2 regions of the Candidatus Brocadia sinica JPN1 genome follow, and region 1 is predicted to be linked to the other one. Evidence: riboswitches for the same ligand, from Rfam matches in the RefSeq annotation. Region 1 holds a riboswitch; the other holds the start of a gene.
The links. Region 1 has a riboswitch for cyclic di-GMP ahead of BROSI_RS00795 (right-handed parallel beta-helix repeat-containing protein). Riboswitches for the same ligand answer to the same signal wherever they lie in the genome.
Positions count from the first base shown of each region.

Region 2: another riboswitch for cyclic di-GMP. It lies ahead of BROSI_RS14810 (hypothetical protein); the one in region 1 lies ahead of BROSI_RS00795 (right-handed parallel beta-helix repeat-containing protein).

Region 1 covers NZ_BAFN01000001.1:186,270-201,968, reverse strand. Annotated here, with positions in the region: gene BROSI_RS00835 (GspE/PulE family protein) at 1-1,395, opposite strand, end outside; gene BROSI_RS00830 (GspE/PulE family protein) at 1,430-3,187, opposite strand; gene cobT (nicotinate-nucleotide--dimethylbenzimidazole phosphoribosyltransferase) at 3,487-4,548, shown strand; gene BROSI_RS00820 (peptidylprolyl isomerase) at 4,660-5,112, shown strand; gene arfB (alternative ribosome rescue aminoacyl-tRNA hydrolase ArfB) at 5,378-5,803, shown strand; gene sppA (signal peptide peptidase SppA) at 5,941-6,921, opposite strand; gene BROSI_RS00805 (hypothetical protein) at 7,326-7,604, shown strand; gene BROSI_RS00800 (hypothetical protein) at 7,840-8,217, opposite strand; gene BROSI_RS19575 (hypothetical protein) at 8,273-8,419, opposite strand; gene BROSI_RS00795 (right-handed parallel beta-helix repeat-containing protein) at 8,718-11,960, opposite strand; cyclic di-GMP riboswitch class I at 12,067-12,208, opposite strand; gene rtcA (RNA 3'-terminal phosphate cyclase) at 12,327-13,361, opposite strand; gene BROSI_RS00785 (c-type cytochrome) at 13,456-13,803, opposite strand; gene mobB (molybdopterin-guanine dinucleotide biosynthesis protein B) at 13,915-14,415, opposite strand; gene BROSI_RS00775 (AAA family ATPase) at 14,852-15,699, shown strand, end outside.
Region 2 covers NZ_BAFN01000001.1:3,240,363-3,256,061, forward strand. Annotated here, with positions in the region: gene BROSI_RS14765 (ABC transporter permease) at 1-516, shown strand, start outside; gene BROSI_RS14770 (hypothetical protein) at 667-855, shown strand; gene BROSI_RS14775 (ABC transporter ATP-binding protein) at 1,477-3,486, shown strand; gene BROSI_RS14780 (radical SAM protein) at 3,563-4,198, shown strand; gene queC (7-cyano-7-deazaguanine synthase QueC) at 4,205-4,876, shown strand; gene BROSI_RS14790 (SLC13 family permease) at 4,929-6,710, opposite strand; gene tkt (transketolase) at 6,720-8,732, opposite strand; gene proC (pyrroline-5-carboxylate reductase) at 8,748-9,563, opposite strand; gene BROSI_RS14805 (dodecin) at 10,107-10,322, opposite strand; gene BROSI_RS14810 (hypothetical protein) at 10,489-13,380, opposite strand; cyclic di-GMP riboswitch class I at 13,515-13,626, opposite strand; gene BROSI_RS14815 (NfeD family protein) at 14,071-14,514, shown strand; gene BROSI_RS14820 (SPFH domain-containing protein) at 14,516-15,433, shown strand.

The DNA.
Region 1 (15,699 bases):
CCTTTGACTAATAACAGCCTCTACCGTAGCAGCAATCAGATAAGGTTTAATGCCCATGTCAATGAGCCGAGTTGCCGTGGTGGGGGCATCATTGGTATGCAGCGTACTGAAAACCAGATGTCCCGTTAACGAGGCTTGTATGGCAATTCTGGCTGATTCTTCATCCCGTATTTCCCCAATCAGAATAATATCAGGGTCTTGTCTTAAAATTGCCCTCAAACAATTTGCAAAGACTACACCAATAGACGGATTTATCTGCACCTGAATGAGACCATCAATGTCATATTCCACTGGATCTTCAGTAGTAATAATTTTTGTGCCAACATCGTTTAAATAATTTAATGCCGCATACAGGGTTGTTGTTTTGCCTGAGCCGGTTGGACCTGTAACAAGGATTATTCCGTTAGGTTTATTCAGTAATTGGTGCATTAATTTTAATTCTTCAGGATTCAATCCTAAGGTATCCAGATTAAGCGATACAGCCGATTTATTCAGCAGGCGCATGACAATGCTTTCCCCGTATTTCGTGGGAAGTGTGGAAACCCGCATGTCAATGGCTGTGCCACCAACATTTAATTGAATCCGTCCATCCTGAGGTAATTTGCGTTCGGAAATATCCATACCCGATATGACCTTTATTCTTGAGGTAATCGGTATCCCTAATTGTCTTGGCGGAGAAATCTTCTCGTAAAGCACACCATCTATCCGGTATCTGACTCTAAATCCGTCTTCAAAGGCTTCAAAATGGATATCACTGGCCTTGTTTAAAACGGCGTCCAAAAACATAAGACCAACCCACTTCTTTACAGGAGCAGCATCGGCCATCTTCCTGAGTTCATCAATATCAATATACTCGCCTTTGATAGTTTGCGGGTAAGACTTGTCCTTCTTAAATTCTGATAATAATTGTTCCACAGATTCGTGCTTTTTAGGATAGTACTTTTCCAAGGCACGAATGACTTCACCTTTATTACAAAGGACTGGTTTTATCGAATACCTGAGTAGTAATCTTAGATCATCTGTGGTTTCGAAATTTAAGGGATCTTCCTGAACAATGGTGAGGATATTGTCTTTAAAGCCTATGGGAATTATACGATACAGATGAACTATGGCATGGGGTACTAAACGTATAATTTCGTCCGGTATTTCCAGGTTTTCAATAGTTACAATCTCTAACCCCAGGTGTTCGCTCAATGCCTGCATAATCTGCTTATTGGTTACGTAATGAAGACTGACCAGGATGTCTCCAAGCAAACCACCTTTCTGTTTTTGTACAGCCAATGCTTCCTGGATCTGTTCTTCCGTAACAAACCCTTTATCTTTCAATAATTGCCCGAAGAGTCTTTTCTTCGCTTCAGTCTTTAAATCTATCTTTGTTTTCTCTTGTATCTGCATAATTAAAGTATCTTCATTGGTTTGAAGGTTTTGACTATTCTAAATCTTCTATTCCTGTGATTCTAAATACCTCTTCCAGAGTGGTTTTGCCATCTTTTGCCTTTCTGATCCCATCTTCTTTCAGTGTCGTCATTCCCAGTGTCCTAGCAACCTTTCTAATCTCATTTGCTGCTGCCATGCGATACGCCATGTCACGTAAAGTTTCATTCATATCTACCAGTTCGTAAATACCCATTCTGCCTCGATATCCTATATTATTGCAGTTCTTGCAACCCTTTCCTTTATAGAATGAAAAATCTTTCAGGGTTTCTGTCTCAAATCCCATTTCTGACAATTGTTCAGGGATATATTGAACGGGTTCCCTGCAATTTGTACAAATCATCCTGACCAAACGCTGGGCCATTATACCCTGTAAAGAAGTAGCGACAAGAAAGGGTTTTATACCCATATCAATCAGTCTCGTTATGGCAAAAGGGGCATCATTGGTATGGAGGGTAGTGAGGACAAGATGTCCTGTCAGGGCCGCTGTGATGGCAGTATCGGCTGTTTCAGTATCACGGATCTCACCAACAAGGATAATATTTGGATCCTGACGGAGCATGGTTCTTAAAATAGCAGGAAAATTAAATCCGATCTTTTCATTTACCTCTCCTTGATTAACGCCTGGAAGGGTATACTCCACAGGATCCTCCGCTGTAATAATCTTTGTGTCAGTTTTATTCAGTTCATTTATAGCCGCGTATAAAGTAGTTGTTTTGCCACTTCCCGTAGGGCCGGTAATCAGCACTATGCCATGTGGTCTTTTGATGATAGAATGAAACAGCTTATAATCATTTTCATAAAATCCAAGATTTTTTAAATTCATCAGGATAGCCGATTTTTCAAGGAGGCGCATAACCACACTTTCTCCATAAATAGACGGCAGGCAAGACACACGAACATCCAACTCTTTGCCTGCATGTCTGAGACTGATGCGCCCGTCTTGCGGTCTCCTCTTCTCTGAAATGTCAATATTCGCCAGTATTTTAATTCGGGAAATAATAGAATCCTGAAGATGTTTCGGAAGAACATCCACCTCCTGGCATACACCATCGATACGGTATCGTATGCGCAATCTATTGGAAAGGGGTTCTACGTGAATATCACTGGCGCGGGAGGCAACGGCTTTATTAATAATCAAAGAAACCAGTTGGATAACAGGACCTTCGTCTTCAACGGCTTTCACCTCTCCATGTGGCTTATCGGTCCGTTCAATTTCTGCCTCACCGATAGGTATCTCACGTACCGTGAGTTCCTTCAGTAAGCTATCAACGGTTTCGCTAGGTTCCATCTCAAAACATTTACAGATAGTGTTCTTTATGGTGTCTGGTGTGGCAAGAACGCATTTGATATCCGCATTCAGCATAAAGCGCAGGTTGTCAATAAATCCAAGGTCTGGTGGACTGCTTACGGCAAGAGTAATGTTACCGTTATTTCTTGAAACAGGCACAATACCATGCTTCTTTATAAGTGATACCGGCAACAAATATATCATTTCCGGAGATATTGTGGTTTTATCCAAATCGATTACCGGTAAATCATATTGGGATGCCAGACATTGAATGATGTCTGAATAAGTCGTGTATCCCAAGTTAACGAGAACCTCTTCAAGTTGAATATGTTCTTTTTTCTGGATTTCCTTTGCCTTATCCAGTTGTTCTTCGTTGATAATGCCACCATTCAACAAGGCATATTCTGTCTGATGGGAGGGATTATTTATGTTGAATTTGCTTGAAATATCCTGTTTTGACATATAAAATTTGTAACAATCGAAAACTATAACGATGTGTAATGATATATTAGAAACCTTCTTACATTCCGCAGAAGGTTATGGACAGAGGGAGACTCAAAAAAACTCCTTGTTAGATGTAATAAACACGTATTTTACATCACGCCGAAGTCCCTTTTCAAAAATAACGGAATAACTTTTTTTAAAATATCTGTATTTTCAACCCCTTAAATATAGTATACTGATCAACTATTATTATCGGTCATATATGAAAAAAGTTTAATCAAATATTAGTATAACTTCTTTCGTGCAGAAACTTTATAATGAAACTACTAAAACGTACTATGGGGCATATAGAAGAGGTTCTCATAGATCCCCATGGTGAAATTGCATCAAAATTTAAAGCATTTGCCATACCAAAAGGTAGCCTGGGGAGACTGGAAGAGCTAGCAACAATATACGCATCCATAAAGGGCGGTGTAAACTGCAAAATAAATCATAAGAAAATATTTACCTTGGCAGGTGACCATGGTGTGGTGGAAGAGGGTGTCAGCGCCTTTCCACAACAAGTTACCGAACAAATGGTGCGAAATTTCACAGAAGGGGGGGCTGCTATTAATGTCCTTGCACGTCATATCGGCGCAAGGGTAATTGTTGTTGACTGCGGTGTTGCATCACAGGTCGAAAAGAATCCTTATTTAAAGATAAAGAAGATTGGCCTTGGCACAAAGAATATGGCAGTTGGCCCCGCGATGTCAAAGGAAGAGGCAGTTCGGTCTATCGAGGCTGGCATTGAATTGATTGAGGAAGAACTTGAAAAAGGAATTGATATTATCGGTACGGGAGATATGGGAATTGCCAATACGACCCCAAGCAGCGCCATACTTGCTGTTTTAGGCCAAATGGATGTTGATTCGGTAACAGGCCATGGAACGGGTTTAGATGAAGAGTCGTTCCGGAGAAAGATTCGTGTAATAAAAAAGGCAATCGATACGAACCAACCGAATCCTCATGATCCGATAGATGTACTGGCGAAGGTGGGTGGGTACGAGATTGGAGGACTCGCCGGTTTGTGTTTAGGCGCTGCTCGTTATCGTATTCCAGTAATGCTGGATGGTTTTATTTCAACAGCGGGCGCCCTGATAGCCCATGCAATCGAGCCAAAAGTAAACAAATATCTCATAGCATCTCACGTCTCCGCTGAAAAGGGGCATAGGATGATGTTGAAGTTATTGGGCAAAATCCCATTATTCGATTTAAACATGAGGCTTGGTGAAGGAACCGGCGCCGCGCTGGGTATGAGCCTGGTAGAGGCCGGGGTAAAATTATTAACTGAAATGGCTACATTTCATGAAGCCGGGGTATCCGAACCACACATACAGTAAAATGGCTAATGAGGCGGATTCTCAGGCCAATAAAAATATTTATATTTTTAAAATTTGTTTAGCGTGAAAGGAGTAACCGTGTCCAACAAACAGTGGAGCACACCGCCAGTGATGCAGATCGACCCACAGAAAACTTACCATGCAATAATTGAGACCAGCAGGGGTACGATTAAAATTGAGTTATATCCAAAACACGCCCCGAAAACGGTCAATAACTTCGTCTTCCTGATCCGTGAGGGATTTTATGATGGCGTATCGTTTCACCGGGTGATCAGCAACTTCATGATCCAGGGTGGCGATCCCACGGGCACTGGCAGGGGCGGGCCCGGATACAGGTTTGAGGACGAAGTAAAAGGCAACCCCCTGACCCATGACACTGGTGTGATTTCGATGGCAAATGCCGGGCCGAATACGAACGGCAGCCAATTCTTTATCACACACTCACCGCAGCCACACCTCAACGGCATGCATACAGTCTTTGGTAAAGTGATCAGTGGCCAGGATGTTGTCAATACTATTCGCCAGGGCGATATCATGACAAAGGTCACAATTACTGAGAGTTAAAAGGCATTCAACCAGCAAAAAACCAAGAATACTGAAATTTCTCCAATATTTATAGTATTACCTGTTAAAACTTTTTTTTGTGTAAGTTCTCTATCGCTATCAGCAAATCTATTTTTAATATGGAGAGGTAGAGCAATGGATTATAAGAATTACCTCCACAGCACTACTCCACCACTCCAATTCTCTATGGTAAGAATTTTTGATTGCGGCTATGCGTGCGCCGGGAGATCGCATGCTTGTTGTTCATGGTGGGCAAGAAAAAAACATGATCCGGATTACACGCACTATTTCAATTGATGAGGATGAAATTCGACTGGAATTCATTCGCGCTTCTGGTCCCGGAGGACAAAATGTCAACAAGGTCTCCACGGCCGTACAACTTCGTTTCGACGTGCATAACTCTCACTCCCTTCCTGGTGATGTCCGCGAACGTCTGGTTCGCCTTGCTGGTAAGCGTATTACCGAAAATGGTGTACTCATCATAAACGCCCAGCGGTTCCGTACTCAAGATCGTAACCGTCAGGATGCGCTTGACCGCTTAATTGAATTAATTCACAAGGCTGCTGAAAAACCGAGACTTCGTCGTAAGACAATGCCTACGTCTTCTTCGAAGAAGCGTCGTTTGGAATCCAAGCGCCGCAGGGGTGAGACAAAACGAACGCGACGGACTATTCTCCGTTCCGAGGACTAGCGGGTTTGTGTAATTACATTGCAAATTAGGCCTTCAGCTATTTCTGCAATGGAGAGCGAAGCAGCCACTTCGCTTTACACTTTAAGTTCCTGAAAGATAGTTTGAAAATGTACCACATCATTATATACTGCCGTATTTTATGGTGCCCATAAATACATAAACGATGGCGTGCCTGAATTGACGAATGATTTTAGGTCGATATTGAGAAGATTGATGGTTCCAAAACCAGCATTGCTAAGTTGGGAATAAATATTGTTCTTGTAAACCCCCGGTCTGTGGTATGTGACGACTCGCGCCTCTGTTAATCCTGATTCCTCCTTTGCCAGCAAAATGGCTTCATCGAGGTATCCAATCCGATCAATAAGGCCATATTCCAAAGCCTGTTTGGCCGTATAAATTCTGCCATCGGCAAGTAATCTCAGTTTTTCTGGGGTTAGTTCCTTCCTGTTCTCTGCAATGACTGCCAAAAACCTCTCGTACAGGGTATCCATTACGCCCTGAAATATCTTTCGCTCCTCTTCCGTCATTAATTTTAAAGGTGATCCCATGTCTTTGTGTTCACCTGTTTTAATGGAGGTGTCTTTTACGCCTATTTTTTGGAGAAGCCCTTCGATACTGAAGTTGAGCATGATAACACCGATGCTGCCAGTAACCGTGGTTGGGTGCGCTATAATTTTATCCGCGGAAACGGCCACGTAGTAACCACCCGACGCACCCAAATCCATAATGCACGCAATAATCTTCGTATCAGTTTTTTCCTTAAATTGCTCTATCTCATGATAAATCATGTCAGAGGCGGCAACGGTGCCGCCCGGGCTATTGATACGCAGGATAACGGCTTTCATGTTTTTGTCTCTGGCTGCTGTATTCAGCTCTTCTTTGATACGGGCAACCATATCAGGTTCGTCTGAGAGCCCTGCAAGACCGCGCTTGCGCTCATCAGAAATAATGCCGGAAATATCCATAATAAGTATCTTGTCTTTTCCACTTCCAGAGATCGTTGTTTCCTTGAATGGTTCAACGGAGGGGACAAGGGAAATAGATATGAAACTACAGCCTGAAGAAAAAAGCAGGCAAAAAACAATGATAGGAATATAAGAAAAATATTTGTTTTTCATACAAATGCCATTGTACACGTTTTTACCATGCTTTCAAGCGTATATTCCGGTTTTTAATAACAACTGCAAAGACAACGGAACCATGCGTTGTCTCATTCTCCAAAAAGGAAAAACGTCACGAAATGGTTGTTTTTTACTGATATTTTTCTTGCATAAATTTTCTTTTTATGTTATATTTATTTTTTACTTCTAAAGGCTTTGTTCATTGTACCCCTTTCCAAGTACTTTGAGCCAAGCCTTTTTTATTTCCTGAGATTTAGGGAATTTTTACAAAAGTCAGCTTAGCGTTCCTAAGTTCACACAACCACAAAGCCATTAGGATACCATGTTTTTTTTCTTTGTGATTTGGTGTCTTTGTGGCTTTACAAGAAAGATAAAATTTTATTTAAGAAAGGAGGTTACCAATGGACACATTTTTTGTATGCCCCAAGTGTGGTAATGATAAGGAATTTCATATCTTTACCAGTAGTTTCCAAGCTATCAGGCAATCACCTGAACTTGGGAGGCGTGTAAATGAAAGTGATGTATTGCCCAGTCTGCGACACAACGATACGTATATTGAATGTAAGTGTTGTTTTCAAAGAATTGAGTACGACAGCGCTGCATCTACGGGTAAAAGATACATCCAAATGACCCAAAGACTTTTGCAAGCAAAACGTAACATGCCAAACAGGATGTCTTAATTTTTGGATTACTGAAACAGCCGCATAGAAATCTTGAAAAGGTTTTTCAAAAAGACCTTTTCAAGAAATATGGGCTCAAGAACAAGCCTGACCCTAACGCTTCCTGTCGTAGAATACACCATTCCCGATTCCACATTCATCCGGCTGTGAAACGAACATTTATTACTAGTAACAACCTATTCTAACGGATGTTCACCCCAAGGTGAAAAACAAAAAGGCCGTAAAAGCCTTATATTTATTGGCTTTTATGGCGAACAGGAAATTTTTTTCTCGTGACTACTCGTATCTTCCGGCATGGCAATGCCTCTAATAATTCACGTGATTGTTGTCGTGGGCGTGGTATCTTCTGGCAATGCGCATTTTGGTCTTTCACGGTTACTTCCATTGAACAAATAGTTGCCAATTGTTCGAGACCTTCTTCCACCGTGAGATCAAAACCCGCCCACGCATCGCGTAGCCTTCGGATTATCAGGTACGCAAGCATTACCACAAACACATGCCCTCGCGTACTCTCCTCCTTTCTCACGTACACGGGACGAACCTTAAGATTCACCGTCTTGCACCCCAGAAACACCTTCTCCACTTCCGTCAAGTCCTTGTACCGGTCATGCACCAGGTATCTGTCCGCCTCGTTCTCCTTCAGGTCCGTCTTGATTACATAACATCCGTCAAGATACGATTCCTCTCCTTAATGCCTCTTCATCGCTCTCTATCTTCAGTGCCCCAGCCTCATCTTTTATCTGTGTCCACGTCTCTAGCTTCAGTTTCCTGAGCCTTTCCTTCCTCACGATACGATTCTCGCAAACTGCTAACATATTCAATACTTATGTGTTTTGACCGGGGTGAACATCCGTTGGAACGGAAGGACATGACGCTGAGTATGGGAACGAGTCGAATCCACCCTGCTCAAACTGCGTAAAAACGGGGATGGGAGAAAAGGATTCTCACACCGTCATAATCGTATTTCCGCATCTTGTCAAAAACCTTCAGCAGTCAACAGTCAGCAGTCAGCCCTTATCTGACTGCTGAAAGCCGACCGCTGACCGCCTTTTTTATTTTGACTTCTGACTCCTGATCACTGACACCTGTCTCCTATCTCCTATCCAGCACTCACTAACGTCTGCGTACCGCATTACTCCCTGATTTCACCCTCACCTTTTCCGGCCCATGCAAGGTGCTTACCCCGTAGTAGTCTACATCCTCCAGCTTGTAGTAGAAAGTGCCTATGCCTGGTTCATCCACATAGCTGTAACTGGCTCCGGATACGGCGTTGCCCTGGGCAGGGATGGTTGTATTATTGACCTTTGTGTAGTGCCCGTCCTTGCTTTTTGATCGGCAAAGGTTAAAGCCGGCATTGTCAACCTCCGTAACTGTCTCCCACGTTAGAGTGACGCTGCCATCTTTGCCAGCCTTAGCATGAAAGTATGCCAGAGTAATGGCAGTTGGCGTGCCTGTTGGCGTTGGTATCGGCGATGGCGTTATCTCCGGTGTTGGTGACGGCTCAGGTGATGGCGACGGTGTTGGTGTTATCTCTGGTGTTGGCGAAGGTGTTGGTATTGGTGTAGCAGGGTATTCCCATGTCTTTGTGACTGCATGTGATGTTATAGTCCTACCATGGAAATCAACAAAAGTTGCCTCGATCGTGTCGGTGCCATCCGTAGTTCCCGTGTAGGTAAACGTTGCCTGACCATTTGAATCCGTTGTGTCATTGCCATTTAGTCCTGCGTGTGGGCCGGAGGTAATGTAAAAAAATACCACTACACCCTCAATTGGATCACCAGCCTCATCTTCCACCGTCGCAGTTACGGTATGCAGGGAGCCTACAAAATTTGTATCAGATGCAGGGCTCAAAACAATAGATTCAAGACAACTATCAAATGAGCTTAACCATGGGGTAAAATCAACATTAGCGCTGACTGCATCGCCTGAACCAGGCCCGACACCACCGGGTCCATCGGCGCTGCCCCACCAGTTGTTTTCAGCGTCAAGCGTGACAGAACTGGAGTTATTGTAAACGCCATAACTCGTATTGCCGGAGATGCTGCAATCCGCTATGGTTGGAATCGAATTACTCATTGCATAGACGCCATTGACATTATTCGTTATTCTTGAACAAGATATTAATGGCAGGGCGCCGCTTCCGGTTGTATAAATTCCATGTCCATCAGAATTCCTTATTTTGCAATGTTGGATAGTGGGCGAGGCTTGGTTGCAATTTATGTTGGAATTGTGACTGCCATATCCACCATATTCCACCGTGCAATAGTCCATAATTGTTGCGCTATCATCTGTGCTATTGTAAAACACGATCCCTTCCCAGTCTGCAGGCGAGGGGGTTGATTCGTTTGAGGTGAAGGTGATGGGATTGCCGCTTGTCCCGTCGGCAATTAAAGCAGCCGCGCCGTAATATCCGAAGTAAATACCTGTTCCGGCATCAAATTTCACCAGACACCCGGGATTTATCGTCAATATTGCATCACTATATACGTGGGTGCCTCCGCCAGTTACATTAAAATATAAGTCCTGCGGCACCCAGGTATGGTTTGACGTTATATTCCCGCTGCGCACCTGAATGGCATCTGTCCCATTGCCGCTTCCGGTATTTCCTGTTACGTTGCTGTCCAGCATGTTACAATACTCGCTTATGGGGTAACTGCCATTGTCATTTATCGTATTGTTTGTCAACGTGGGAGCAGCATTATTATCACAATATATCCCATATCCATCCGAATGCCGTACGGTGCAATTTTGTATGGTAGGCGAGGCTTGGTCGCAATTGATATTGGAGTTGTGACTGCCATATCCCCCATATTCCACCGCACAATAGTCCATAATCGTTGAGCCATCAACCGTGCTGTTCCAAAAAACGATCCCCCGCCAGTCGCCGGGCGCAGGGGTCGATTCATTTGAGGTAAAGGTAATAGGACTGCCGCTTGTCCCGTTGGCAATCAAAGTACCCGCGCTGTAATACCCAATAGAAAGTCCTCCAATACTATTAAATTTCACCAAACACCCAGGATTTATCGTCAATATTCCATCGCTATATACATGGATGACTCCGCCAGTCACATTAAAGTAAAGGTCTTGCGGAACCCAGGTACGGTTTGATGTTATACTTCCGTCCCGCACCTCAATGGCATCTGTCCCATTACCGCTCCCCGTATTGCCTGTTACATGGGTATCCAATATACCGCAATACAAACTTATGGGGTAACTGCCATTGTTACTTAACGTGTTGTTTGTCAATGTGGGTGCTGAGTTATTATCACAATAGATTCCATATCCATCCGAATGCCGTATGGTGCAATTTTGTATGGTTGGAGAGGCGTTGTCGCAGTTGATGTTGGAATTGTAAGTGTCTTCATATCCCCCATATTCTATCGTGCAATAGTCCAGAATCGTTGAGCCGTCAACCGTGCTGTTGAAAAAAACGATCCCCCGCCAATCACCGGGCGCTGGGGTTGATTCATTTGAAGTGAAAGTAATAGGGATGCCGCTTGTCCCGTTGGCAATCAAAGTAGCCGCGCTGTAATACCCGATGAAAAGGGCTGCCGTGCTATTAAATTTCACCAGAGACCCGGGATTTATCGTCAATATTGCGCCACTATATACATGGATGATGCCCGTTACATTAAAGTAAAGGTCTTGCAGAACCCAGGTACGGTTTGATGTTATACTTCCGTCCCGCACCTCAATGGCATCTGTCCCATTACCGCTCCCGGTATTGCCTGAAATATTGCTGTCGAGTATGCCGCAGTACAAACTTATAGGATAAACGCCATTGTTACTTAACGTGTTGTTTGTCAATGTGGGCGCTGAGTTATTATCACAATAGATTCCATATTCATCCGAATACCGTATGGTACAATTCTGGATGGTAGGCGAGGCGCTGTCGCAGTCGATGTTCGAATGGTGACTGTCATATCCCCCATATTCTACCGTGCAATAATCCATAATCGTTGAGCCATCAACCGTGCTGTTCCAAAAAACGATCCCCCGCCAGTCGTTAGGCGCAGGGGAACCTGTATTGGAAGTGAAGGTGATGGGAGCATCTTCTGTCCCTACCGCATTCAAAGTAGCCGCGCTGAAATACCCGATGTAAAGACCCGCCATACTATCAAACCTTACCTCACACCCTTTCTCTATCGTTAATGTTGCTCCGCTATACACATGTATGGTGGTCGTAACGATATGGGGATTGTCAGCGGCATACCACGTCTCATTGCTGGTAATATTACTGCTGTGGTTCAGCGCATAAGAAACCCCATTACTGGACAATGTTAGCAGACAGACCGCAAGCAAGAGCAGCCCTGCACTCAACAAAAACGACCTTGCACTCCGTTTGACAATATCCATAAATTTTTTTCTCCTTCCCCTCCGCAAATAAAATTGATATAAAGTGGCTTTTTGATGCTATAAAAACAAAAAAGCCTTACTGCAAAGATATTTTATAGCAAACACCTTCGGCAGTAAGGCTATCTTATGTGATGCGTATTTCCGTATACGCTATAAAGTTTTTATTTCTTTATTCCTATACTTCCTTATACAGGTAAAGACCCTTTCCTTTGCGTCCCCTGATCGCTCAGGGTTTGCCTTTATCGAACTGTTTTTTGATCATATTGAGCTTACTAGGCAGCTCACAGAGTATACATAACTTTAGAATTTGTCAACTGAAAAATAAACTTTTTTCAAAGTGGTGATAATGATTTCCTGTTACCCAGGTCAATGTATTTTTACAGATCCTTCCTCGTTGAGATTTCCCAGGATGTCGACAGTGACCGGTAAAAACAGTTTTACAATTTCAATATTCGTGAGCAGGTGTTGTGTAACCCTGGGTGTGGTAAATTGTGATGTCCCTTTTGTAAGGGCAAGGGGGATGATGAGTTGGTCTGCAAGATGCTCATCAATGACGCCCTTGGTTTCGAGGAAAGAGAAGAATTCATTACACGCCTCATCGGCAACAGTTTCTGCACGCTTACCGATGGCGCCTAAACTAAAATAGCAACACTGGCTGTGTTCAAATTTCCCCACCAGGAGTAACATTGTGCCCCTTCCAAGTGCAGGCGTTTCTCTCATCGATATTTCGTGAGGTATATTTTGTTCTAATAATTTTTTCTTTGCTTGTGTTTGCTGCCGGAAGGCAATATTTATATCCAGATTGCTTACAGCAGATATTCCCATTACCTGGATAAGCCTCCCTCTGTCCTCAATCCGTATTGGATGTTGCGGGCGTGCCGGATTTATGTTTATGAAAACCTCACCACCACCACGAGGATAATATCCCGCTCTTAGTGTCTCTATTTCTGCATCAAAACCAATTTTTTTAAGAAAGTATAACCACTGTTGCATGAGGTAATCTATACAGGGACTGTGGCTGACATGGGTACCGCCAATGATGGTGATTGAAGAAGGTTTATTCGCCAGACTGAGTGGGTAAAATATGGTTTGCAAAACGAGCGAAACAGAGCCCGCCGTTCCGATGTCAAGACGATACGCACCCGCTTTTACCTCTCCGGGATAGAATTTGAGATCAGTAGATCGGAGCAGATTTCCAACGACTTTGGCATTGCAAATCTGCGATGTGGCATTTACCGCCTGAAGGTGCTGATAGCTGAGTCCTGGTATTTTCCTGTTAGCCCGGATGTTAAATATCTCAAAGGGCCTTTTTGTAATAGCCGATAACGAAAGGGCGGTACGCAGGATCTGTCCGCCTCCTTCTCCAAATGAACCATCGATTTCAATAACGTCATTATTCATAACTCATATTTTATTACAAAAAGAAAGGGTAGGACATGAAAATGTCCTACCCTTTTGATTTCACAAAATCTATGAAAACTATTTCCAGGTTGAATTATTTGCCGCCAAATTCCCGAACTAATTTGACGAGTGGCTCAAGATCAGCAGCATCAACTCCGAGATCCGATAGTTTGACGTAATTTGGATTCTTCGTGCCTTCGGTCATAGACTTTTTCATATCTGCATCAGTTCTGGATTTTTGATAATCTGCATTCGTGAAGTCTGGTACACCAAATTGCTTTCCAGCCTCGCTTCCTTTCCCATCGGCGCCGTGGCATAATTCACAGGTGTCCTTGTAAATCTTTTTAATATCTCCAGCATTTGCTATCAAAGCGGGAAAGCTAATATACGCGCCAAATATCGTTGCCATAGAAACTGCGCAATAACTAAAAATCTTTTTCAATGAAATTTCCTCCTAAAAAATGTACGCCTATTTACAAAACATTACGAAACATGTTCGTCCTGGGACAAATCACATGATATTTTGCCGAAATACTCATCACCTCCTGTTGAATCACCTCATCTTTGATTCTATAAAATTTATGATGTTATTCAAGTCATCCTTACAAAAAATCGGTATATGCGAATCTGTCTTGACAGTGCCTGTAATTTTCAGATGGTTTTTGTATTTTTTGTTTGCAGATTTCATTTGTTGATGGTTATTTTGGATTTCAATATAAGGATACCGCCAACTCTTATAGCCTTCAACAAGGACGATATCAACGTCCCGATAATAAGTTTCTATGATATCTTTTATTGACGGAGGCTTTCGGTCGACCCTTTTTATCGTTGCCAGTTTTTGGGGCGAAGATATGGAAACTACATCAGCGCCTGCCTGATAGTGCCTGTAGGTATCCTTTCCTTCGTAATCGATTTCAAATGAAGGGATATTGTACTTGATAGTGCCAACCCTATGCCCCTTTCGTTTCAGCAAAGGAATAATAAGCCCAATAAGTGTGGTTTTCCCTATATTCTGTTTACCAATGATCGAAACGACAGGTATATTTTTTGGCAACGTATCCTTGCTATCCGTTTATTTCCAAAATAACCTTAATTTGTGATTTTTTTAAACCAAGGGCGCAGAACCCCATGAAGAATTTTATCTGGTTTGCGAGAAATTTTAGCGACAATAAATTCTTTACTATATAGCATAATTATGAATATCTCCATGTATGCTATCTATTTAAGCATACTCTAAAATGGTACTTTAAACTTGAATCGTAGCATCTATTTCCTCATGTGTCAAGCACTTTCCTTCCTAGGATGGATTTTGAAATACCTGTTTTAAATCAGATAAATTTGGTATAATACCTTCTTTCTATCGTCAGCCCTGAGAAATCTATAATGTTATGGTTATAAAAAGGAACAAATTTAGTGGCGTCATCTGTTTAGTTACAGTATATTTTGATTTTCATTTCTAAACAATCAACAATTTTGCGGTGGAGGGGTAGATGGAATCTGATGTTAAAAAGATTACAGAAAGGGTAAAACAGGAAAGTGATTTTGTGAATACCCTGATGTATGAGGTTGGCAAGGTGATTGTGGGCCAGAAATATTTGATGGAAAGACTTTTAATAGGTATCCTTTCCAATGGGCATGTATTATTAGAAGGTGTGCCTGGATTAGCAAAAACAATGTCGGTCATGACACTTGCCAAAACTATGCAGGCCAGCTTTCAACGGATACAATTTACGCCCGATTTACTTCCTGCCGATCTCATCGGCACCCTTATTTATAATCCCAAAAATGGTGATTTTACGGTACGGAAAGGACCTATCTTCACCAATATCGTCCTTGCGGATGAGATTAATCGCGCCCCTGCAAAGGTGCAGAGCGCGCTCCTGGAAGCAATGCAGGACAGACAGGTTACCATTGGGGATCAGACATTTAAACTGGAAGACCCGTTTCTTGTATTGGCTACGCAAAATCCAATTGAGCATGAGGGAACGTATCCGTTACCCGAAGCACAGGTAGATCGTTTTATGTTAAAATTAAACATTACGTATCCTGACAAGAAGGAAGAGCGTGAGATTATGGAACGCATGGCATTAACAAAAAAGGATTTTCGTGTAAATCCGGTGATCTCTCCTGCGGATATCCTGCGTTTGCGTTCCTTGGTCGACGAGATTTACCTCGACGATAAAATCAAGGATTACATTATTGATATTGTATTTGCCTCGAGGGATCCGAAAGCGTATAACCTTAACCTGGATGAATTCATAGAATACGGCGCATCTCCGCGTGCAACAATTTATCTTACACTAGCCGCCAAGGCGCATGCCTTTATAAAGGGAAGGGG
Region 2 (15,699 bases), 3.1 Mb from region 1:
CGGTTCGAGGCAATCGATCAAATTACTTCTCTCCTAAGGCAACGCCATCGGCTGAGACCCGATGAAGAGAATGATTTTACGGTTATCAGTCAGGTAGAATTTGCTTCAACAGTAATGGAAACAAGCCATACGATGACCGTTCTCCTTGGTAGTATTGCATTAGTGTCCTTGTTTGTAGGTGGCATTGGCATCATGAATATCATGCTGGTTTCTACGACCGAAAGGACCAGAGAGATTGGCATCAGGATGGCAGTTGGCGCAAAGGAAAAGGATATTCTTTTTCAGTTTCTAATAGAATCTACTGTTCTTAGCTCGATTGGTGGGATAGTTGGAATAATTTTTGGCATTTTCACGTCAAAATTAGTTTCTCACTATGGGGGATGGCCATCGTTACTATCTTCACCATCTATCGCCGTTGCATTTCTCTTTTCAAACATGGTTGGTATCTTCTTTGGCTATTATCCGGCAAGAAAGGCATCGAGGCTTAACCCGATTGAGGCGCTCCGGTATGAATAAAAAAGAGATTTAAGTTAAAAAGAAGATTGAATATGTGACGATTTTCATTTACATTAATGTCTTCTGAAAGATCACGTGTTACGTGTTACTAATATCTATGGTTTACAGAGAATTGTAATGTACCAGACAAAAGTCGAAAGGAGCCATGCCATGAGAATTTCAATTGAAAGCAAAACAAGGATTAAAATGATTCCGGAAACCGAACACGAGAAAGAGAACCTTGAATCACTGTGGAAAATTCTTATCCGCTGCGAAGCGGACAGTAAGGTACTTTGTCCTATCGGCTCATACATGGCTTCCCAGGATGACGGCGCCAACTTTGTGATACAGGATCAGTAATTCCCTTGAACATTGTGACAAAGTCAGACTTAAAAACCAAACGCACCGTATGCCTTATGGTATCTTAAAAAGTATTGTAACATTATTTAGCAAAAATTGTAGCGCCGGTCGTTTGACTGGCACTTATGGTAAAGTCCCTTGAGGTCAGCTTTTGGTTGGGGATAAACCGATAACGCTACACGTTCCGGTTCGTTGGTTTGGGTATTTGGAAAAATCAAACCGACCTGCCTGTGGCGGACAGGTATTTTTAAAGCCCGTGAGGGCAAAATGTTCATAGAAAATGTGACATGTAAAATCGTAGCTCCACAGAAATGATACCCGAAACACAGGAACAACATCTCGCTCCGATGGAGTTTGATTGTGGCATAATGGTTTGTCTATAGATATATCGTTTCTCACGGAACTACTTATGGCATCTTCCAAAATCCTGTCACTTCACGAGGCTAAATAGTTACCTTCCTCTCTGGGAATAACAGCCGCGCCACGTGCGTTTGTCCTGGCAATTTTAGGTAACAAGTCCTTTGGAAGCGTAATATTTTTACTTTGTCCTCCAAATAATACACAACCCTCAGCACATGCTAAAGTTTGTAAAAAGATAATTTTCACTTATTATAGTTACCTATGAAAAAAGACATTTCTTCAAAAAATACCTATATCAGACTGTTAGGTTATCTAAAGCCTTATTGGCATAAATCAGCAATTATTCTCATCCTCTCGGCTGTGAGCGCTTATGTTGCTGTCTTACCGACCCAGATATTGGGTATCGCGGTGGATGAAATCAAGATGGCTGATAAATTTATAAAAACGATGCCCAGCAATCCATCTGAGGAAAAATCATCCGATAAAACTTACCTTCACGAACAAAAGAGCCCTATCCCACTCTCAAAACCGTTACTAGCTGCCTCACACTCTATTCATAAGCATTGGTTTGAAAGTTACAATTCTACCATCGTTACGCTGGCCTTTCTTGCCGTGAGTTTTATCTTTATGCATACCTTTCATAGCGGTATTACGCTGATTCACGGCTTCATTACCTCCGAGTTAGGGCAGAGGCTTATTTATGATATACGGAATCAGCTTTATGACCATATTCAGCGATTCCCCTTGCAATATTTTGAAAATACGAAGACCGGCGATATCATGAGCCGTCTCATGAATGATGTTAATTCCCTGGAACAGGCAGTTGTAGGCCCTGTTATTACCTTTATTACGGATATGTTTAAATTTGGCTGGATACTGTATTTTTGCTTAAAACTCGACTGGCAACTCACCAGTATTGCCTTATTTGTTTGTCCATTTATCTCACTCTGTACTTACAATTTTGGGAAAAGGATCAGAAAGGTCTTTCGCTCCCTGAGGGACAAAACGGCTGAACTGAACTCCCTCATTCAGGACAATATCTCCGGTATCAGGGTCATTGCGGGATTCGCGAAAGAGACCGAAGAAATGGAACGCTTCCGGAATAAAAATTACGAGAACTACAACCTCTACGTCCGGATATTAAAACTCGTTTCAGCATTAAGACCCATTGTAGACCTGATAACCGAGACAGGCGCCGTGGTCGTCATCTGTCTCGGTGGATATAAGGTACTTCAAGGACAACTCTCCGCAGGTACTTTCGTCATATTCTTTCCCTATCTCCAGATGATGTACAGTCCCATTACCGGTCTGACACGTTTTTACAATCAGGTGCAGCGTGCCATTGCATCCACCGAGCGCATCTTCGAGATATTGGATACGCCGTGCGAATTGAAAGATGCCCCCCATGCTATTGATTTGCCACCCGTGCGTGGTGTTGTAGAATTCAAACAAGTTCACTTCACGTATAATCAAGATGGAGAAGTCCTGATAGGCATCAATCTCAGTGCACGTCCGGGCCAGATGATTGCCTTTGTAGGCCCCAGCGGTAGCGGAAAGACCACCCTTACACAACTCATCCCCCGATTCTATGACCCAACAAAGGGAGGGATTTTCATTGACGGTTACAATATCAGGGAAGTCAAACTCCACTCCCTGCGTAAGCAAATGGCCATGGTGCTCCAGGAACCTTTTCTGTTTAATGACACAGTAAAGGCGAATATTGCTTATGCACGATCCGATGTATTAGATAAGGAAATTGAGGAAGCAGCCCGTGCTGCCAATGCACATGATTTTATTGTTGAGTTGCCGAAGGGATATGCTTCCGTAATTGGTGAGCGTGGGGTGAAACTCTCCGGTGGCCAGAAACAACGCATCGCCATTGCCCGTGCCATTCTTGCCAATCCCCGGATACTCATCCTGGATGAAGCTACATCTTCCGTTGATACAGAGACCGAACAACTTATCCAGAATGCCATTTATCGTTTGGTAAAAAATCGCACCACATTCGTTATAGCACACCGGTTATCGACCATATTACATGCCGATTTGATTGTGGTCCTGGAGAAGGGGCGGATTGTGGAAACAGGACTCCACCATGAACTTCTTGCTCATGGAGGACTCTATAAAAAACTCTTCGAGATGCAATTCAATATGCAGGAAAAGGTAAAATTAGAAGAGGCTGAAACAGGGGCAGTAAAGGCAGAAGTAGTTGCAACGCAAGAACCCACGATTGATTTACATGAGACATTCCAACACCCAAAGTGGTCTTAAGAATAAGGTCGAATTTTATGAAAAAAAACGGTAATGCACTTGAGATGCATGAAAAATCCAATAAAATTAGTAATATATGAAAATAAATGAGATATTTAAGAGTATTCAGGGGGAGACGTCCTATGCCGGCTTGCCGTGTACCTTCATACGCATAACAGGATGTAACTTACGGTGTAGTTACTGCGATACCACCTATGCATATGAAGAAGGGATGGAGATGTCGATTGGTTCAATCCTTGAGCGTGTTGCAGGATTCAAAACCAAATTGGTCTGCATAACCGGCGGTGAACCTCTATCGGATAAAGATACACCATTATTGATAGATGAATTGCTCGATAAAAATTATACGGTTTTAGTGGAAACAAACGGTAGTTACGATATTCGTACCATTCCGCAAAAATCCATAAAAATTATGGATATTAAGTGTCCTGATAGCCATATGAGCCATTTGATGTACTGGCAGAATATTCATTATCTGATGAAATCAGACGAGGTGAAATTTGTCTTACATTCCCGGAAAGATTATGATTGGTCAAAAGAAGTAATAGAGAAATATCGTTTATCTGATATTACCAACGTATTGATGGGAACTGTCTTTGATGCCATTGCTCCGAGAATGATCGTTCAGTGGATTTTAGAAGACAATCTTAATGTCCGATTCCAGCTGCAACTCCACAAATATATCTGGGAACCACAAACAAGGGGTGTTTAACGTTACATGAAGGACTTAGCTATTGTACTGGTCAGCGGTGGTATGGACAGCTGCGTAACTGCTGCCATTGCGCACGCGCAATATCAGCTTGCACTCTTACACGTTAATTACGGTCAGCGCACAGAGTCGAGGGAGCTTAAAGCCTTTCACGACATCGCTTCATACTACAACATCCCCAAAGACAGAATTCTTATAGCAAATATCGACTATCTCAGAAAGATCGGGGGATCGAGTCTGACAGACCCGCGTATGAACGTACAGGACGCACAGTCAGATATCAAAGAAATTCCTACCTCGTATGTTCCCTTCAGAAATACACACTTGTTGGCAATTGCCGTCTCCTGGGGTGAAGTTATTGGGGCACGGAAGGTATTTATCGGCGCCGTAGAACAGGACAGCCCCGGCTATCCTGATTGCAGACCCATCTATTATGAGGCCTTCAATAAACTCATCAGGGTTGGTACAAGGCCAACGACCTGTATCGAGGTAGAAACGCCCCTGATACACAAGGGTAAATCAGAGATTGTAAAAACAGGCATTTCTTTAGGGGCGCCCCTTCACCTCAGCTGGTCATGTTACAAAAATACCGACAAGGCATGCGGACAGTGCCATAGTTGTTTCTTACGTTTAAAAGCCTTTAAAGAAGCCGGAGTCAAAGATCCGATCCCTTATGTTTAAGGTGTGATGTGGAGGACTTTTTCAATACCAAATGAAAACGGGAAAAGGGTCATCAAAAATAAAAGTAATAGACTAAAACCATAGTGATTATACCAATGAGGCATTGCAATGGGACGCCGATTTTCAGATAATCTTTAAACCTGTAACCACCCGGTCCGTACACCATTAAATTTGTTTGATAACTGATCGGCGTTGCGAAACTGGCTGAAGCGGCAAAAAGAACAACGAAGGCAAAGGCACGCGTGTCGGCATGAATTGTTGAAGCTGACGAAATAGCTATGGGAAACAGCATTGCCGCGGCTGCATTGTTGGTGATGAAGAGAGTATAAAAACTTGTCATGATATAAATACTTGTTAAAACGCCTATTACCCCAAAATGACAGCCAATTCCGGCTATTCCACTGGCCAATAACTCTGCAAGCCCGGATTCTTTAATTGCCGCTGCAACGCCCAGGGACATAGCGATAATAATGAGTGCCCGCCAGTCTATTGCCTTTCGTGCTTCCGCCATTCGTACCGTTCGGGTTGCCATCAGGATAATTACCCCTAAACCTGCTGCGGATAGTAACGGAAGTACTTCAAGGATGGTCAACAGGATCGTTAAGAAAAATACGCCAAGAGACAAATATCCCCGCCACTGTGGCTTGGAAGGTAACGTTTCGGCTTCTGCAATAAGATAAAAATCGTTTGAATGGTACCATCTTTTGCGGAAATTCTTTCCTGCCAATAGCAACAAGGTATCGCCAGGCCATAAGCTAATGTCGCCAATTTTTTTTTGTATCCGCTCTCCATGACGATGGATGGCAATGATAACCGCTTCGTATTTGGCCCGAAAATCACTTTCCCGAACCGTTTTTCCGACTAAGGGAGAGCCGGGAGATACAACAGCTTCAAAGGTATTTATCACAGCAGAATCATATTGTTTTAAATCAAAATGAGAATCCTGTATCAATTGCAAACCAGGTAACTTTTGTAATTCCAATATCATTTTCGGTATACCTGTAAAAAACAGTCGGTCACCCAACAATATTCTCTCATTTGGTTCTGCCGGGGCAATAATCTGACCTCTTCGTTCTATTTGGAAAAGGAATAAACCCTGTAAATGCCGCAATCCTGCACTTTCAATTGTTTTCCCGATATTTTCATATTCCGGAGTAACTTTCAGTTCGATAACAAATTCTCTGGTATGTTCTCCCAGTTCAACTAAGGGGTCTTTCCGGTTGGGAAGCAATCGGTGACCTAGAAGACTAATGAATAAAATACCCAGAAGAGCAAGCGGTACGCCGACCTTGGAAATTTCAAAAAAAGATATTCCTTTCATTCCTGAATCGATCATTAGTCCGTGAACGATCAAATTGGTGCTTGTGCCAATCAGGGTACACGTCCCCCCCAGGATCGCAGCGTATGAAAGAGGAATCAGGTACTTAGAAGATGCATAATGGTGTTTTTCTGCCCAGGAACGTATAACCGGAATAAACATTGCAACAACCGGAGTATTGTTAATAAATGCGGAAACAAAGGATACGGGAAATAAAAGCCTCAGGAGTTTGCGGGAATCGCCGGTATTTTTTTTACCAAAAATGACGTGAGTAACCTGATTGAGCATGCCGGTATTGCTGAAAGCCCCAACTACCACGTACATCAGCGCAATCGTTAACATCCCTTCGTTGGAGAATCCGACGAACGCCTCTTTCAGGGTAATAACTTTTCCGGTAATAAGGAGCAGTAAAGTCGAAAAAATGACCACTTCTATTTCCAGCACCTCCATGAAAAGGAGAATGCTCATAATGAGCAGTAAGGCAGCTGTATACCAGATTCCAAATCCAATTTCCATATTGGTATTTTAAATGCCCCATTTTTTGTTAATTTCATTCGAGATATTTTTTGCCGTGAAGCCGAAGTGCTCGGCTAATGTTTTTGCCGGCGCAGAGGTGCCGTATCGGTCGAGTCCGATGATAAGGCCATCCAATCCAACAAATTCATACCAATCGCTTGTTGCTGCGGCTTCAATGGCTACCCGTTTTTTACATGCCGGGGGAAGTAAATTGTGCTTGTATTTATCAGGGTTTGATCTGAACAACTCAAAGCAAGGCACACTGATCAGCCTTGCCTGGATACCTTTTCCCTGTAACTGCATGGTGGCCTCAAGGGCAATGGGGATTTCTGATCCTGTTGCCATAAGGATGATCTCGGGGGATTTTGCCGAATCCTTCAGTATATAAGCGCCATGTGCTAATAGATTTTGTGACGGATAGACTGAGCGGTTGATTACCGGAAGATCCTGACGGGTCAGGATCAGCGCCGTGGGGCCATCTTTATGATTGAGCGCCGCTATCCAGGCGGAAGCAGTTTCGGTGGCGTCTGCCGGTCTTATCACGTGCAGGTTAGGGATTGCGCGCAGTGACGGCAGGTGTTCAATGGGTTGGTGGGTGGGTCCGTCTTCTCCGACAAAGATACTATCGTGGGTAAACACATAGACCACCCGGATCTTCATCATGGCGGCGAGTCGGATGGAAGGTCGCATGTAATCCGAGAACATCAGAAAGGTAGAGCCAAAGGGAATAATGCCTCCGTACAGCGCCAATCCGTTTAAAACACCGCCCATGGCGTGTTCCCTGATACCAAAATGAATATTTCTCCCGGCGAATTTACCTTTATCCAGAGAAGGGGCGTTTTTGATGTAGGTCTTGGTGGATGGACAAAGGTCAGCAGAACCACCGATAAAAGAGGGCATCTGTTGTGCAATTACCTGTATCATCTCACCGGAGGCTGAGCGGGTGGCTATCGAATCCTTCCTGATAGTTTTGAGTAATTCAGATTCCAGATTTTCAGGGATTCCTTTTTTAAAGTAGGCATCCCATAATTGGGATAGATTCGGGTCTTCTTTGACAGAGGTATTAAACAGGGATTGCCAGTTTTCATACTCTCCTTTTAGTTCGGCTACACGAGCCTGGCAAAGTTGTTTTACTTCGTTCGGGATATAGAATGCCGGGCTTTTCTGCCAGCCGAGTTTTTCCTTTGTCAATTCGAGTTCTTTAGCGCCCAGTGGTTCGCCATGCACGGAGGCAGTATCCTGTTTGTTGGGGCTTCCCTTGCCAATGTGGGTACTGGCGATGATCAGCGAAGGTTTCTCTTTTTCATTCCGTGCCGCCTCTATGGCCGCAGCAATTTCGTTATGATTATGCCCGTCAATCTTAAAAATCCGCCAGTTATACGCCTCAAACCGTTTTGCAACGTCTTCAGTGAAGGTAATGGACGTGTTTCCCTCAATTGAGATTTGGTTGCTATCGTAAATATAGATAATATTGGAAAGGCCAAGGTGTCCTGCGAACGACGCGGCCTCAGAGGTAATTCCTTCCATCAGGTCACCATCACTTACCACCCCGTAAATGTGGTGATCGAAAACAGGGCTGCCGTCTCTGTTAAATCGTTCTGCCAGTATTTTTTCAGCCAGTGCCATGCCTACTCCGTTTGCAAATCCCTGTCCTAAAGGTCCTGTGGTAACTTCTACTCCCGGAGTATGCCCATACTCAGGATGGCCAGGCGTCTTACTCCCAAATTGCCGGAATTGCTTTATGTCATCTAATGACAAATCATATCCGAAGAGATGGAGTAATGCATATAACAACATGGAGCCGTGACCTGCAGAAAGGATAAACCGGTCCCGATTGGGCCATTGCGGGTCTTTCGGATTAAAATGCAGAAATTGCATCCAGAGGACAAAGGCGATGTCGGCAAATCCCATGGGGAGACCAGGATGGCCTGATTGTGCCTTTTCAATGGCGTCTGCGGCAAGCATTCTTACGGTGTTTACGGCAAGATCAATTTTGTGTTTATCAAGTTTGTGTATCAACATCTATCGCTCCTCTGTTTATAATAATTCACCTAATTTCCTCGATTTTACGGTGGCAGACTCAACGGCGTTTATCATGGCCGATCTGAGGCCGCCATCTTCCAGTTTGCTTATCCCTTCAATGGTTGTCCCGCCTGGTGAGGTCACGGCATCTTTGAGTTGAGCGGGATGTTGTCCTGTTTCTAACACCATCTTTGCCGCCCCCAGTACGGTTTGTGCTGCAAGGATGGTGGCCACATCCCGTGGTAAACCCATCTTGACGCCACCATCAGACAATGCCTCAATAATCATGTAGACGTATGCAGGGCCACTTCCACTCAGCCCTGTTACGGCATCCAGATACTTTTCATCCAGTTGGAATACCCTTCCAACGGCGTTAAACAGATGAAACACCAACTGTCCGTCTGCATTTGTAGCGTATTTTCCTGAAGCGAAGGCTGTAGCCGAGGCGCCTATGAGACATGGGGTGTTGGGCATCACCCGGATGATTCGAATACCCTCCGGTAATCTGGATTCAATAAACCGGATAGGGATACCTGCCGCAATAGACACCACTAAATGCCGGTGGGTGATATCATTCTTTAAATTGCTGAGTACCTCATTCATCATTTGTGGTTTAACGGCTAATATAATAACATCGGCGAAGGAAGCAATATCCTTGTTATTTTGCGTCGTCTTTATGCCAATTTCTTTGGTTAAAAGTTTGCATCGTTCTGTAATCACATCGCTTACCATAATTTTGTCAGGGGTGTTCAATTTGGCATTAATAATGCCCTTGCTTAGCGCCTCGCCCATCTTTCCGCCACCAATAAACCCAATCTTTTCTTTTACCATGATGGATGTTTCCTTATTTACAGAATTTTGTAATTATTGAAACCAATAATTCAATGTTCAAGGAATTTCATGTTGCCACCTTTCCCTGCGCCCCCTCTTCATTGAGGGGTCACAGAGGGAGGAGACAAGATGTTTTTCCGTGACTATGTATCTGGCATAAAAAACTGCCCGAATATCTTAGCATTTTCGTTCCCAGTAATTCTATATTTTTTTACCCGATGCTTCATTTTTTGAATTTTTATACGAGCATATTCGATAATTACTTACTTTATCTGTAAATAATCTTCCCTTAACCGTTAAAGAAATATTTTCATGCAAAGGATACGATAACCTTGACTTCATCCGGAGTGCGGACGGCATGGTCGCACTCTTACACTGACATCCGAAAGAGTATGAGTTACGCCAGAGAGCACAGAAACGGCTCAAGGAAGACCTGAACGAATTAGACGTAGAGATGAATCTTGAGAAGGCGAAAGAGGCAGACCCCCAAAAGGGGGGGGCTGTTTCAGCTTTCAGGGGACCTTTCATTATGATGTTCTTTAACTAAAGGGTATCTTCCAGTACAAATCCTATCTTTAATATAACCTCCCACCGGGCAATCTTCTCATTTTCAATACGTCCCCGGGTCTCAATTACCTGAAACCACCGCATATTGTGCAAGGTCTTCGATGCCCTTGAAATCGCATTTTGAATAGCATCTTCCATCGTTGTTGAAGAAGTACCGGCCAATTCAACCACTTTATATATGTGATTATCCATACAACACCTCCTTGATTTAAATTGACATACCACCGAATAGAATCATACTGCTTAAAACGCTTGTAAAATTAACATCCATCATACTATATTGAGTTTCCAATATTCCCCGAAAACGGAGATTCTTGCCACGAACGTTCCAAACCGAAATTTGGGAGCGAGCCGGCAATTAATTTTGCTGTTTACACTCTGTGCAGCACACGAATGGGACTTCTGTTAATGGAGAGGTTCTTAAGATACGATAATGGCCTAAGTTATTACTTAAAGGTTTAGATTCGCTGAGGTTGACAGATTGCATAGCCTTCTTTCTTATTGCCATTTCTTCTTTTATTATGCCCTCGGAGAGGAAGTTCTCGCTGGTAACAGTGCTTTTCAGGTTCCTTTGTACTTCTTCGCTGTCCAGGCTGTTCACATGGTCATACAGGTTCGTGATCTGGGGTAACATTTCTACGCACAATACACTCAGCGGTGAATCCGGCGGCAGGCCGTACAAGGCCAGCAGTTGATTGATTCCGTTATTGCTCCAGATTACCGTCCCATATTTTGTGGCGTCCTTGTTGACCGTGGTAATATCAGCTAATTGATACACATGCCGGAAATTGCCATAATCAAGTTCGTCTTTCCAGTTCCTGATAGCAACCCGTTTCAGGGTCATACGCTGCTCATCGGTGTAAACAGCAGCCCAGTCCACTCTTTTATCGTGCTCTACCCGCACGTTCCAATCCAGCATTTTATCATCCAGTAAGATATTGCGGAAATCCTGGTTGTCTGCCTGTTTGACCTGAGCATATAACAGACACCAGAGTTCTGTCCTTGGTGGATCGGAGATGATGTTTTTACCTTTGTGTACTGCTACGGCATAAGGAGCAGATACGTATAATTTTTCCTCGTCCCGGTTTACCGTACAGGTGAGTGTGGGCGCCGGGTGCTGGATGCCGGTTGCCCTCAAGACCCTTCCAAACCGTCCCTGTGCCGTTGACCATACATTTTCATCCTTCTTATGATGAGCAGTTGTGTCATTGTACCGGTAATGTCCCACCCTGAATTCATATGTGAAAAAACCGAACATTTCCGGCGATTCGGAATGCAGACCGGGTGGTAACGGCAACAGGTAATGTCTGTCCGAATCGGTTGCCTTTTCCATCGGCTGCATGGCGTCTAGTCCGGCATTATCGTTGGATTGATTAGGAGTAATAACGCGGATGTATTCAGGGTCTACCGGGAAAGCCGGTTCTTCCGATGCAATGAGTAACTCAGGGTGATTGTTACTGATTAATTGATCCGGCGCATACGCCAAAATTCTGGCAAAATACGTGTCTTTCGTGTCTTTCACCGGCTCTTCAAATTCAATCCACAAGAATCTTCTCCGTAGTTCGGTAGCAGAATATTTTTCATTTCGCACGTAGGGGGATAGCGCAATACCTGCAGAAGCATTTTTTGGTATCTGTGCTGGTGGTATGGTAATAGGTAATTCCAGTGGCAGCGCCAAATCAGCGTCTTTTTGTGCAGCATGTTTGGTTTTAAATGTAGCCTGAACAGTGTACTCCAATGCAATCAAATCAGGGAAGCGGGGTTCCTTATCCAGTAAAACAGAGTTTTTGGAATGAATGTCCAATGCCTGACCGGACACCGTGACCGGTCTGTCTAATAATGGGTTGGTGTTTGCAAATGCCAGCAACGCTTCGGTACCATTAGCCAATGCATTGTACAGAAAAGGGAAGGCATTCGTGTATTGCAGCTTCACGGAAGAAGCAAAGGGATTCAGGTCATCTTTCCATAATGCATATTCCTGATTACAGTACAGATTGCCTGCCTGCAAGTCAGTAATGCTAATTCTTCCTGCATCGCACAACACATATGGATTTGAAAGATTGACTTCACCACCCTGCAATCCGTTCCATTTCGCAGTCAGCCCTTTGTTGCATTGAATTGCTATACCGCCAATACCAGCTGCCGGTGGTGGTTTGGTAACATCAACTTGTGCTGCTGGTAATGCCCATGCGCTCCGCTGAATACTGGCAGTTTCTGAAACCGTATTGAAGGGAGACTGGCAATTGTTAACAGCGAGGGAATTTTCAGAACAGATGTATGGAATTAACACCCGGTTCAGTACGGGACCATATGTGGGAGCAAATTGCCTGTTCCAGGTAAAATGGGCAGTGTGTCCGTATACACTCCACTGCAGATTGTCAGCAATTTCATCTATGGCGCCGCCGTTGCCTGAAAAATGAAACGATAATTGTTTCGGTAACTCCAGCGTCGCTTTACGCGCATCGATACCATACGGACTGGCGGGGTCGGCATCCGTTACGGCTGGCTGGTCCAGTTCCAGTTTTACCGTTACGATAGTATTGGGGGAAATGGTCAGCTTGCTGTTGATGATATGGGGGTGAGCACTCAGGGCAATTTCACCGTGTTTTATTTTCAAACCCGTATAAAATCCTGCGGGGGCATTTGGGGCAAATATTTCTGAATTTACCCACACACTGTCTGGTAGCAGTTTGTATTTTGTCAATGGTTCGATAACCGGGGGTAATGTGTGGATGATAAATTTTCTCAGCAATGATACATTGAAGAGAATTGCCGGGTCAGGCCTCCCTTCAAGATAGAGCGCTATCAGCCTTTCAATTCTGAAAAAGTCAAACCATATCTTTCTGCCATCCTTGCTGTGGAATGGCCCGATAGTTTTTTCGAGAGCGGCGCCACCTGCCCATAGGGGGACAGAACCTTTCATTTGGGTACTGCGTACCGGCACTTCCCGGACAAATACCCGAAGGTCTGCACCACCGGCTTCTTTCAGTCCCCTTCCGGCCAGTTCCTGTAGTCGTGTCAATTGATGAGGTGCAATCGTATCGGTAAAGAACAAATCAGAATTTTCAACAGAAAAGAAACTGGTTTTTATTGTGGTGATATCTTCCCCGGGAAGTACCCTGGCTAAAGTTTCCTGGAGTGATTGGATGGAACGCTCATCTTGGGGAGAAGTTACTTCGAAATGACCGGACACGCCGGCCAGCAAGGCAAGCAGGTCTTGTTGATGATGAGAAATGGTATTTTTAGTCATAGGATATTCCTGGCATGAAATGAGAGATTATCAGGATTTTCGGTGAATTGAAAATAGCTAGAGGCTTCACCATAGCACTTTTTTACCCGTAAAAACAAAAAAGCCTTACTGGAAAGATATTCATCAGGAACATCTTCGGCAGTAAGGCTGTCTCATGAGCAGTTTAAATTGTTTAAACCGCTTAAACGGCTAGCAAGACCCTTTCCTTTGCGTCCCCTGATTACTCAGGGTTTGCCTTTATCGCGATGCTTTTGTTTGTTTTGATTGCCAATAATATTTGGCACATATTAAACAGGAACAATCAATTGTGTCAAGAACAAAAAGGCTGGATACTTGTAAAAACGGTATCTCTTTCGTTCCGGCACAAAATGATACTTGCACTCACACACGGTATGTGATAGACTTTTTTTATCTTCGGCTCTTTCACTCTTTATTGCGAATCTCAGGCATTTCCCACAGCAATATTGTGAAAGAGGCTTTTTGTTCTGATACTACACCATAGATTTACTATTCACACCCGGTCAGCGGGTTGTTTACCTCAGGAATTGGCGCGAAAAAAGGGTCAGGTTGGAAGCAACGTTCTGACCTTCATAATTCAATATTAAATACTTGTCTCTCACAATTGGCCTTGAAAAGGTGAATGTCTGACCCTCTATACCCTCTCATTCAGAAAAAACGAGGAAATAAAAAGTGACTCAGATCTGGTGGATATGGATGTCCATTGCTGCTGCTTTCATTATTGGTGAGATATTTACCGCCGGATTTTTTCTTTTATGGTTTGGTGTTGGAGCGGCAGTGGCGGGTATTTTAGCGATCCTGGGATTCGGCATGGCATGGCAATGGGGAGCCTTTCTCCTTATGGCAAGTGTGCTCTTTGCGGTTTCCAGAAGATTTGCGGAACGATTTACCAAAAAGCAACCGCTGGGTATTGGAGCTGACCGGTATATTGGTGAAAAAGGTGTTGTACTGGAAGAGATCGATACTATAAAAAATACCGGTCTTGTACAAATAAGAAATGAGAACTGGAGAGCTGACAGCGATACGGGAGACATAATACCTGCCGGAAAAAAGGTTGAAGTGATAAAGGTGGTTGGAACACACCTTGTCGTCAGAATTTTGAGTGAAGGAGGGTGATATGCCAGAAATGATATCTGCCGAAATATTAGTATTTGCTATTTTAGCCATTGTAGTGTTTGTGGTCGCTGCTACCGGAATTAAAATCGTCAGGCCATGGCAAAAAGGGCTGATAGAAAGAATGGGAAAATATCAACGTACAGCTGATAGCGGGCTCACCGTTATCATACCTTTTCTGGAGAGAATGCTGAAGGTAGATATGCGGGAACAGGTGGTTGATGTCCCTCCACAGGCAGTAATTACCAAGGATAATGTCGTTGTCGAGGTAGATGCAGTAATCTATTATATGGTTACCGACCCGGTACAGGTTACGTATAATGTCGCCAATTATTACATGGCGGCCACCAAACTTGCACAGACGAATTTGAGGAATCTCATCGGTGATTTAGCCTTGGACGAATCGCTTACTTCACGGGAGATAATAAACACGAAATTGCGGGAAATTCTTGATACTGCAACCGACAAATGGGGGACTAAGGTAACGAGGGTCGAACTCCAGAGAATAGAACCCCCCAAGGACGTCACGGAGGCCATGCATCGACAGATGAAGGCAGAACGGGAGAGGCGTGCAATGATTCTTGAGGCGGAGGGACACAAACAATCGGCAATCCTTAAGGCCGAAGGACAAGCGGAGGCAATAAAAAAAGTCGCCGAAGCTGATAAATATCAGAAGCTCACGGTAGCCAAAGGAGAGGCCGAGGCAATCCAGACCGTCTTCGAATCCATTCATAAAGGAAGGCCGACAAATGATTTAATCGCAATAAAATACCTTGAATCCCTCCAAAAAATCGCTGATGGCAAAGCAACGAAGGTCTTTTTGCCTTATGAGTCCACGGCCATTCTGGGAAGCATCGCTGGAATTAGTGAACTCTTGAAAGAAAAGCACGTTTTGGAAAAAGACGAGAATAAAAATACATAGAATTGAAAAGTTCCCGAAGCAGACACCAGATCACCCGCCTTACTGCAACGAAGATCGGGCAAAGTCTTTTTGTGTTTATAGACAAACCATTATTCCACAATCAATCTCCATCGGAGCGGCATGTTGTTTCTGTGTTTCACGTGCCCCTCTGTGGCTATTTTTTAAAAAACTAAAGTGTTGCTGTTTTGTAGGATATTCAGATTGTCTCGCAGAGTTTACACTGAGCAAAGCGAATGTGCCCGCAATGGCGCTCATGATTGGATGAT